DNA from 3 places in the Marvinbryantia sp. genome. Region 1 is predicted to be linked to each of the others. Evidence: riboswitches for the same ligand, from Rfam matches in the RefSeq annotation. Region 1 holds a riboswitch; each other region holds the start of a gene.
The links. A riboswitch is a leader RNA that binds a small molecule or an ion and turns the genes downstream of it on or off. The one in region 1 is predicted to bind cobalamin.

Region 1 (3,119 bases):
TCTGCTCGGAAAAGGCTGCAAAAATATTTAAAAGCGACGCTTTGGCGCGCATATATTGCGGGAGACTGCTTACACGATATTGGCTGCGGCGGCTGGAAGCATCGGAGGGAAGCCCGGCGGCATCTGCAATCTGCAGAAATTCGCGCTTCAGAACGGCGAAGCAGGGATTTTGGCGGAAAATCGGTCCCGGAAGCGACAGTGTGCCCTCCGACAGCGGCTGCACAAGCTTTTCCTGCACCGGGTCGGCGGCAAAAGTGCGCAGCATGGACAGAGAAAAGACGAACGCCATCTCCCGGTAATCCTTTTCTGAATAAATGTAGTGGAGGTCTCCGCTCTTTATCAGACAGAAGCACTCCTCTTCGATTTCATATTTTTCCATATTGATTTCCAGATGAAAACAGCCCTGCTCAAAATAAATAATCTCCAGCTCCTCATGCCAGTGATGCTTTACCAGAAACGGCATACCGGCAGGCGGCGCGGCGCTGTCCGCCTGGTAACAGGCACAGGGAAAAGCGGCGGTGCCGTGCAGACGGTTTTCTTTTAAGGGCGTGATGTCAGAATGCTTCATAGATACCTCCTTCCTGCACTTGTAATCAGGCAAAATAATCCGTCCGATATTGCGGGAAATGCTGACTCCGGCGGATTTTAGGGGTGGAGCGGTTGAAGAGACTGTATCATATATTGGGGATGCTGGCAAGAGTAATAACAGGATAAAAAGTGTGAAAGCTATCAGATCAATATTCATAAAATACTTGTACTTTTGAAAAAAGAGTGCTATGATGTTTGTAACTTCATAAGAGCAACAGGTGCAGAAAACGGCAAAGCCGCGATCTGTTAAAAGGGAAACAGGTGAAAATCCTGTACGATCTCGTCACTGTGAGCAGGGAGTGCAAAACAAAGCGCGTTTGGCGCAGTCACTGGGCAACCGGGAAGACAGTTTTTGCATGAGGATCTGCAAGCCAGGAAACCTGCCTGCTGCTGGTACGGGACCTGGGAAAACCGGTCCGGATCACGAGTAATTGATTGTACCGTTTTGCATGTTCTGCAGCCGCACGAATCTTTTACTTTTCCATGTAAAAGATTTTTTATTTTGTGGAAAATTTCCGCAGATTTCTGCCAGATAAGAAAGCGTGGAAAGCACATTTTTGCGGTTGTGTATGCTCCTTCTTCCGTGCCGGGTTACATTGCTGATGCAAAAATTTACATACATCAGAGACGGAACAGGATGTTTCGTCTAAAAAATCAAGGAGGATAAGAACATGAAAAACAAAGTATGGAAGCTGTTGGCAGCAGGTGTTGGTGCGGCAACTTTGATGATGGGCGCTGTAGGCGTACAGGCAGAGGATGCAACGGAAGCGGTGACGGAAGCTGTTTCAGAAGCAGCGGAGGATGCGACGGAGGCTGCTGCAGAAGAGGCTGAGGGAGAAGACGAGGAAAACTACGAGACCGGCGACGCTTCCAAGGATAATCCGAGAAACCAGGATGAGATCGGCGAAAAGGAGCTGCTGGTCGTAAGCTTTGGCACAAGCTTCAACGATAACCGTGTGGCAACCATCGGCGCGATCGAGAACGCTATGGAAGAAGCGTTCCCGGAATATTCTGTGAGAAGAGGCTTTACGGCACAGATCATCATCGACCATGTGAAGAACCGTGACGGCGAAGTGATCGACAACTTCGGCGAGGCGCTGAACAGAGCGATCGACAACGGCGTAAAGACGCTGGTTGTACAGCCGACGCATCTGATGAACGGTCTGGAGTACAACGATGTTATCGACGAGCTTGCGCAGTATGCAGAGGAGTTTGAGCAGGTAGCAGTCGGTGAACCGCTTCTTACCTCCGATGAGGACTATCAGGTTGTTATCAACGCGATCACAGAAGATACCAAGGCGCAGGACGACGGCGAGACCGCGATCGTATTCATGGGACACGGCACTGAGGCAGAGTCCAACCAGATCTATGCAACCATGCAGGAAAAGCTGACAGAAGCAGGTTTCGCAAACTACTTTGTAGGTACGGTAGAAGCAAGCCCGTCGCTGGACGATGTGCTTGCAGCAGTACAGGCAGGCGAGTATAAGAAGGTAGTTCTTCAGCCGCTGATGATCGTTGCGGGCGACCACGCAAACAACGATATGGCAGGCGACGAGGACGGCGCATGGAAAAAGACATTTGAGGATGCCGGGTACGAAGTAACCTGCAATCTGAAGGGTCTCGGCGAGATGCCGGCGATCCAGGAGCTGCTGGTTGCACATGCGCAGGCAGCAATCGACAGCCTTGCTGAGTAAGAGATTATGAAAGCTGTGCTTCCGTTCGGGAGCGTGACGGGGCGATGTACGGGCTTTCAAAGTAAGGAACAGAAGGGATATCATCATGAAAAAATTTAAGGCAACGGTGCTGGCTGCGGTTCTCGCAGCCGGTATGATGAGCACACTGGGATGTGCCGAGGAAACAGAGGCTGTGACGGAAGCTGTGACAGAAGCAGCGGAGGGCAGCACGGAGAGCCAGGTGGCGTCGAAGGAGGAAATGGCTCCGGTTGAGGACATTGTGACCGACGACATGGTGCCGGTCTATGCGGATAGCATCAAAGATGGCGTTTACAGCATTAAGGTGGACTCCAGCTCGTCCATGTTCAGTATTGAGGAATGCGAGCTGACGGTGGCGGACGGGAAAATGACCGCTGTCATGACGATGGGCGGAACTGGCTATCTGTATCTCTACATGGGAACCGGCGAGGAGGCTGTCGCTGCGACGGAGGAAGATTACATACCGTTTGTGGAAAATGAAGAGGGTGCGCACACCTTTGAGGTGCCGGTGGAAGCGCTCGATATGGGCGTGGACTGTGCGGCGTTCAGCAAGAAGAAAGAAAAATGGTACGATCGCACGCTGGTATTCCGTGCGGACTCCCTGCCGCAGGATGCTTTTGCGGAAGGAACGATCACGGCGCTTGCAGATTTAGGTCTGGAGGACGGCAGCTATCAGATCGAGGTTTCTCTGGAGGGCGGTTCCGGCAGAGCTACGGTGGAATCCCCGGCGGCGCTTACCGTTGCGGACGGCGCGGCAACAGCTACGATCATCTGGAGCAGCAATTCCTACGATTATATGATCGTAAATGATGAAAAGCT
Region 2 (3,119 bases), on a different contig from region 1:
ATCTGCAAAGCTGGTCACGCCGATCGTCATGGTTCCCGCCGCGGAAGCCGCCGTCCCTGCCGCCATTACGGCTGCGGCAACTGCCACTGCCGCCGCTAATTTTTTCATCTTTCTTACCTTCATTTGTTCTTCCTCCTCTAATTTTCCTGTCTCGGGTCCAGAATGTCACGGATGCTGTCGCCGAGCATATTAAATACAACTACTACAATTACAATAGCGATACCGGGCGCGATCATCAGCCACGGAGCTTTCGCCATATAGGTTCTTCCTTCGTTCAGCATCAGTCCCCATTCCGGCGTGGGCGCCACCGCGCCAAAACCGAGGAAGGAGAGCGATGCCAGCTCCAGCATCATCGTTCCCATATCCGCCGCCGCTGTCACCGTCATGGTCGTCAGCATGTTGGGAAGGATGTGCCTCCACAAAATTTTTGCCGTACTGGTACCGTTTACCACAGCAGCCTCCACGTACAGATTCCGTTTCAGCTTTAAAACCATACTGCGCGCCAGACGGGCATATTTGGGCCAGCTCACCGCCGTAATGGCGATAACGCCGTTTCGGAGGCTCGCACCCAGCATTCCGGCAATCGCGATTGCGAGGATCATTCCCGGAAAGGAAATCATCATATCGGCAACGCGCATGATGATCTGGTCGATCCAGCCGCCGAAATAGCCCGCGATAATACCCAGCACCGTTCCCGTAACAAAAATCGTCGCCACCAGAATCAGCGTGTATACCAGAGAGGTTCTGGTGCCGTAGATTACCCTGGAGAGCAGATCTCTTCCCAGCTTATCGGCGCCCAGCGGATATTCCTTGCAGGGAGCCTTCAGAGAATCCGTCATAACAGCTTCCAGCGGGTCCTTCGGCGCGATCCAGGGAGCGAAAATCGCCACGCCCGCGATTGCCAGCGCCAGAATAAAGAAAATGGTAAACTGTTTATGCTCCAGAAAAAAGTTCTTCTTTTTCATGTCAGTTGACCTCCTTGATTCTTGGGTCGAGCCAGGTATAGGACAGATCAACCAAAATGTTAATCACCATATACAGTATTGCAATTACCAGCACGTACCCCTGTACCATCGGATAATCGCGGCAGGAAATCGCTTTGATCGCCATGCTTCCCATACCCGGCCAGTTGTAGATAATCTCCACGACCGCCGTACCTCCAAGCAGAGACCCCAGCGAAAGCCCCAGCAGGGTAACGATGGGCAGCATTGCATTTGGCAGCACATGCTTCCAGAGAATTACACTTTCTTTCATTCCTCTCATTCTTGCGCCTGTCACATAGTCCTGCCGCAGCTCCTCCAGAACTGCGTTGCGCACCTGCCGGGTATACTTGGAGGACATGGACATCGCCAGCGTGACCGCCGGCAGGATCATCGCCTTAAAGTCTGTCGTGCCGCCCGCCACATTCACCCAGCGGAGCTGCACGCCGAAAATGCTCAGAAGCACAAGCCCGATCCAGAAGCTCGGGATGGATACGCCCATAAAGGTGATGCCGCGTATCAGATAGTCCGGCCATTTGTTCTGATAGACTGCCGACAGGATCCCGCAGGGAATCGAAAATACAATCATCAGAAGAAGCGCAAACAACGACAGCTTCATTGTCGGCCAGAAGCACTTCATCAGCTTCTCCGCCACCGGGATCTTAAAGGCATAGGAGGTTCCCATATCGCCTGTCAGGACACCCTTCAGCCAGTTTCCGTACTGCACCAGAAACGGCTGGTCAAGTCCCAGCTCATGCCTGGTCTGCTCCAGAAGCTCCGGTGTCGGCAGATTTCCGCATTCTGTCAGCATGATCTCCGCCGGGTCGCCAGGGGAAAGATAGGTGAGCGCAAAGGTGAAAAAACTGACGCCGATCAGAACTACCAGAATCTGCAGAAGCCTTTTTCCAATTTGTTTCTTTGACATTTTTTCTCCTTCCTACATCTTCCGGTTTAAAACAAAACAGCCGCAGGATCGTTCTTTCTCCCTGCGGCATCGTAACATGTAACTATGTAGCTTTCTGTATGCAAACGGAACGCGCCCTGCGCCTCCCGCCCATTTTTCATGAAAAATCACAAAAATAAGAAGCCCGTATCACAGACTGATACGGGCACAATTTCACATACAAAATACTTGCTGCTTCTTATCGACCGTAAGAATCAAACGAAAAACAATCGCAAGCAGTTCTCCTGACTTAAGTTCATCGCCCAAAAGCGCCTTCCCAGATCTTCTTTATCAAAATCCAGTGACATAAATGCTCTCAGACTCGCTATCACAGTGACGGGATCGTACCGGACTTTCACCGGTTTCTCTATTAATCCTTGCGGAACTTGCAACGGCTGGCTTCAAACCAGCAAATGTTATTTAATTTTACGTCATACATTATAGACCAATATCTTTCACTTGTCCAGAAAAATGCAAAAGATTTTCATGTTTTTTCATTTATTCTCCGGTAAACGCCTGCGCGATCGGTGAATCCTCCGGCAGCACAATCGTTTTGTTTTCCCCGGTCATGGAGGCTTTCAGTGCATCGAGACTTCTCACATAGGAATAGAAATCGGTCTTGTCCTCATCCGAGTAGGCGTCCGCCAGAATCCTCATGTACTCCGCCTCGCCCTCCGCGACCAGGATCTCGCCCTGCCGCTTCGCATCGGAAATCTGGATTGCAACCTCCTTGTCCGTCGTGTTGCGGATGACCTTCGCCTCGGAATTTCCCTCCGCCGTGTAGGTCGCCGCAATGTTGTTGCGCTCGGAGATCATACGCTCGTACACCGACGACTTGTTGTCGTCCGGCAGGTCAAGCTGCTTCATATCGAACTCCAGCAGCTCAATGCCGTACTGCGCCAGATTATCGCCGACGCTCGCCATCACCGCCTCGGAGAGCCTGCCGCCGCGCCCGCTGATGACTTCGTCCTGGGACAGGCTGCCGATGGTGTTTTTCGTTGCATTGTACACCGCCGTGTTGATACGGTTCTCGGCGTTCGTCATAGAAGAATTCAGCGACTGTGCAAATTTCAGAGGATCGCTGATGCGCCAGAGCACGTAGCTGTCGCTGATCATTGTTTTCTTTTCCTTCGTGATAACGTCCGACGGCGTCAGATCGTAAAGAAGGATTTTTTTCGGCAGCGTCGACGCCTCCT
Region 3 (3,119 bases), on a different contig from region 1:
TGGGGAGTTTTTCTTTTTATAGGTAAATACCGTACGGCGGTCTGTGAAGATCCTGTAAGGGATGCCGTAGGTGGTCAGGATCTGGTGGAATACGTGATAGTAGCCCTTTAAGGTTTCCTGCGTGTCAAACCAGGCTCCGGTGACCCGGCCGGTAGCATCGTCAATAGCCAGGTGGAGGTGCCATACCTGCCCGGGGATCCATTCATAGGGAGTTGCGTCCATCTGCTGCAGTTCCCCAAAATAAGCACATCTTGGACGTCTTGAATGAGCATCTTCAACCGCTACGAGATTGGTTTGGAGCACAGCGGCTTCTTTCAGGCTGCAGGCACTTTTCTTTTTATCCTGAAGCTCCTTTTCCATACGCTTTTTCTTGGCCTTTGTAACTTTCGGAGAAAGAATATATTTACTTTCCAGGATCTTAGCTACAGAAGAAGGTGAGACGCAGATGTGTTCATGGGCCTCAAGGAGTTCTGAATAATGCTGGAAATTAGCATCAAAATATTTTGTAAGGTAGAGATCGATGATGCGATTGCGGGTCTCGTCAGGGATGCTGGTGGACGGTTTACGTCCCCTATTGCCATGGATAAAGAAAGCCTTTCCTTCTTTGCGGTATCCAGCCAGCATACGGTTGATATGGCGTTTGGTGCAGCCAAGGGTGAGGGCAGCCCTGTCCTTATTCCCATCCGGGTGATCTGCCAGAGATTTGATCACTTCGTATTTTTTCTGTTCATCCATTGTAAGTATTACCTTTCTGATAATGATTTCCTCCAATCTAAAATAGATAGAGGATATTTTACCACATCCGGGACATTTTCATATGTGGTATACTAGGACATTATCATAAATGGCTTATATTGTCAAAAAAATAACAATATTGGTATTGACAAAAAAATAACAATATGATATTCTCGATATGTGCAAAAGAATAGTGCAGTATCAGGTGAGAGTAGTTTTAGGCTCTGGCAAAAGGGAATCAGGTGAGAATCCTGAGCGAACTGGTCACTGTATTCAGGGAGTGAACTTCAGTAACCATTGCATCCCCAAAGAATGTGAGAAGGTGAAGGGAACGGCGAACTGTAAGTCAGGAAACCTGCCTGGTACATGGATGTGCTCCAGACACAGCGCAAGCATCCGGCAGTCATAGGGTATCCGGAAGATACCTTATGGTTTATTTGGTGTGTCTGCAAAGGGGAGCGGACGCTTTTTTGTTGCCAAGCATACGACAAAAACGTCCAGTGGACGTTTTTAGTTGAAAAATCCCTCTATAAAATCTGAGGGAGAGCTTTCTCTTTGTAAGAACCATGCACAAGAATACCTCTATAAGGAAGGAGATCACACATTTATGAGCAGCAAAATCACGATTATTGGAGCAGGAAGCGTAGGAGCAACGATTGCCTATACCCTTTCCCAGAGAGATATCGCATCAGAACTCGTTCTGATCGACATCAACAAGGAAAAGGTGGACGGTGAGGTGATGGATATTGAGCAGGGTACCTGCTTCCGCGATCCGGTGTCCATTGTTGGAGGCGAGTATGAGGATGCGAAGGATTCCGACATCGTTATCATTACCTCCGGCGTAGCAAGAAAGCCGGGACAGTCCAGAATCGAACTCACTCAGACGAATGTAAACATTCTGAAGCAGATTACGCCGGAAATTGTAAAGGCAGCGCCGAAAGCGCTCTACATCATTGTGAGCAACCCGGTGGACATCATGACCTACGTGTTTACAAAAATTTCCGGACTCCCGGAGAATCAGATCATCGGTTCCGGTACGATCCTCGACACGGCGCGTCTGCGCTGCGGTCTTTCTGAGCATTTCCGCGTGGCACAGAAAAATATCCATGCGTATGTATTTGGCGAGCACGGTGATTCTTCCTTTATCCCGTGGACGGGCGCTTATATTTCCGGCGCGCATATCAGCGAATACTATGAGATGATGAAGTCCCGCGGGGAGGATATCGACGAGCTTGACAAAGAGGCAATGACAGAGTACGTACACAAATCCGGCGGAAAGATTATTGCAAATAAGGGAGCAACCTTCTATGCGATCTCCGCTGCTGTCTGCAAGCTGTGCGATATCCTGGTAGCGTCCTCTGATTCCATCGCAACGGTTTCCTCCATGATGCACGGCGAGTACGGTATTGAAGATGTATGTCTCAGTACGCTTACGCTGGTGGGACCGAACGGTATCCGCGGGAAGGTACCGATGCGCATGAACAAGGAAGAGACGGAGAAGCTGCGCGCAAGCGCAAAGGTGCTCAAGGACGTTATCGCGCAGATCGAATTATGATGCCGGGCAAAGTGTTCTGTAATTCACAAAGAAATCTGAAAGCATCGTAACACAAATATTAGGAGGAACTATGAAATACAGTTATTATCCGGGATGTACCTTGCGGACGAAGGCGAAAGACCTGGATGCCTATGCAAGAGCTTCGGCGCGTGCGCTCGGCTTTGAGCTGGAGGAGATTGAAAACTGGCAGTGCTGCGGCGGCGTTTATCCGCTGGGAAGCGATGAGATTGCCACGAAGCTTTCTTCTGTACGCGCGCTGAACGAGGCAAAGGAAAAGGGTCAGGAGCTTGTTACGCTCTGTTCCGCCTGTCATCATGTCATCAAGCGCGTGAATGATGACATGAAGCATGTGGAGGACATCCGCACAAGGGCAAACAATTATATGCAGCTTGAGACTCCCTACGCCGGGGAGACGACGGTGCTGCATTATCTGGAGGTTTTAAGAGACCGCGTTGGGTTTGATGAACTGAAGAAAAAAGTGGTAAATCCGCTTACGGGCAGAAAAATCGGCGCCTATTATGGCTGTCTGCTTCTGCGTCCGGGCAGCGTGATGGCGTTTGACAATCCGGAAAATCCCACGATTATCGAGGATTTCATCCGTGCCATCGGAGCAGAGCCTGTTATTTACCCATACCGCAACGAATGCTGCGGCGGCTATATTTCCTTGAAGGAAAAAGAGCTTTCAAAGAACATGTGCGACACGATTATGGAGAGTGCGTCCGGCTTCGGCGCAGAAATGCTGATCACCGCCTGTCCCCTGTGCCTGTACAACCTGAACAAGAGCACGAACGGAAAGCTTCCGGTATACTATTTTACAGAGCTTCTCGCA

Region 2: linked by a shared signal. The riboswitch ahead of nikB (nickel ABC transporter permease) and the one ahead of ACLU9Q_RS06365 (sirohydrochlorin cobaltochelatase) in region 1 are both predicted to bind cobalamin.
Region 3: linked by a shared signal. The riboswitch ahead of ACLU9Q_RS15445 (L-lactate dehydrogenase) and the one ahead of ACLU9Q_RS06365 (sirohydrochlorin cobaltochelatase) in region 1 are both predicted to bind cobalamin.

Annotation. Positions count from the first base shown of each region.
Region 1 is NZ_JBKXTT010000004.1:215,171-218,289, forward strand. Features, by position in the region: gene ACLU9Q_RS06360 (AraC family transcriptional regulator) at 1-568, opposite strand, end outside; cobalamin riboswitch at 788-991, shown strand; gene ACLU9Q_RS06365 (sirohydrochlorin cobaltochelatase) at 1,314-2,282, shown strand; gene ACLU9Q_RS06370 (hypothetical protein) at 2,368-3,119, shown strand, end outside.
Region 2 is NZ_JBKXTT010000001.1:348,263-351,381, forward strand. Features, by position in the region: gene ACLU9Q_RS01490 (ABC transporter substrate-binding protein) at 1-123, opposite strand, end outside; gene nikC (nickel transporter permease) at 138-965, opposite strand; gene nikB (nickel ABC transporter permease) at 967-1,905, opposite strand; cobalamin riboswitch at 2,141-2,328, opposite strand; gene hflC (protease modulator HflC) at 2,422-3,119, opposite strand, start outside.
Region 3 is NZ_JBKXTT010000015.1:18,916-22,034, reverse strand. Features, by position in the region: gene ACLU9Q_RS15450 (ISNCY family transposase) at 1-735, opposite strand, end outside; cobalamin riboswitch at 922-1,113, shown strand; gene ACLU9Q_RS15445 (L-lactate dehydrogenase) at 1,343-2,290, shown strand; gene ACLU9Q_RS15440 (CoB--CoM heterodisulfide reductase iron-sulfur subunit B family protein) at 2,361-3,119, shown strand, end outside.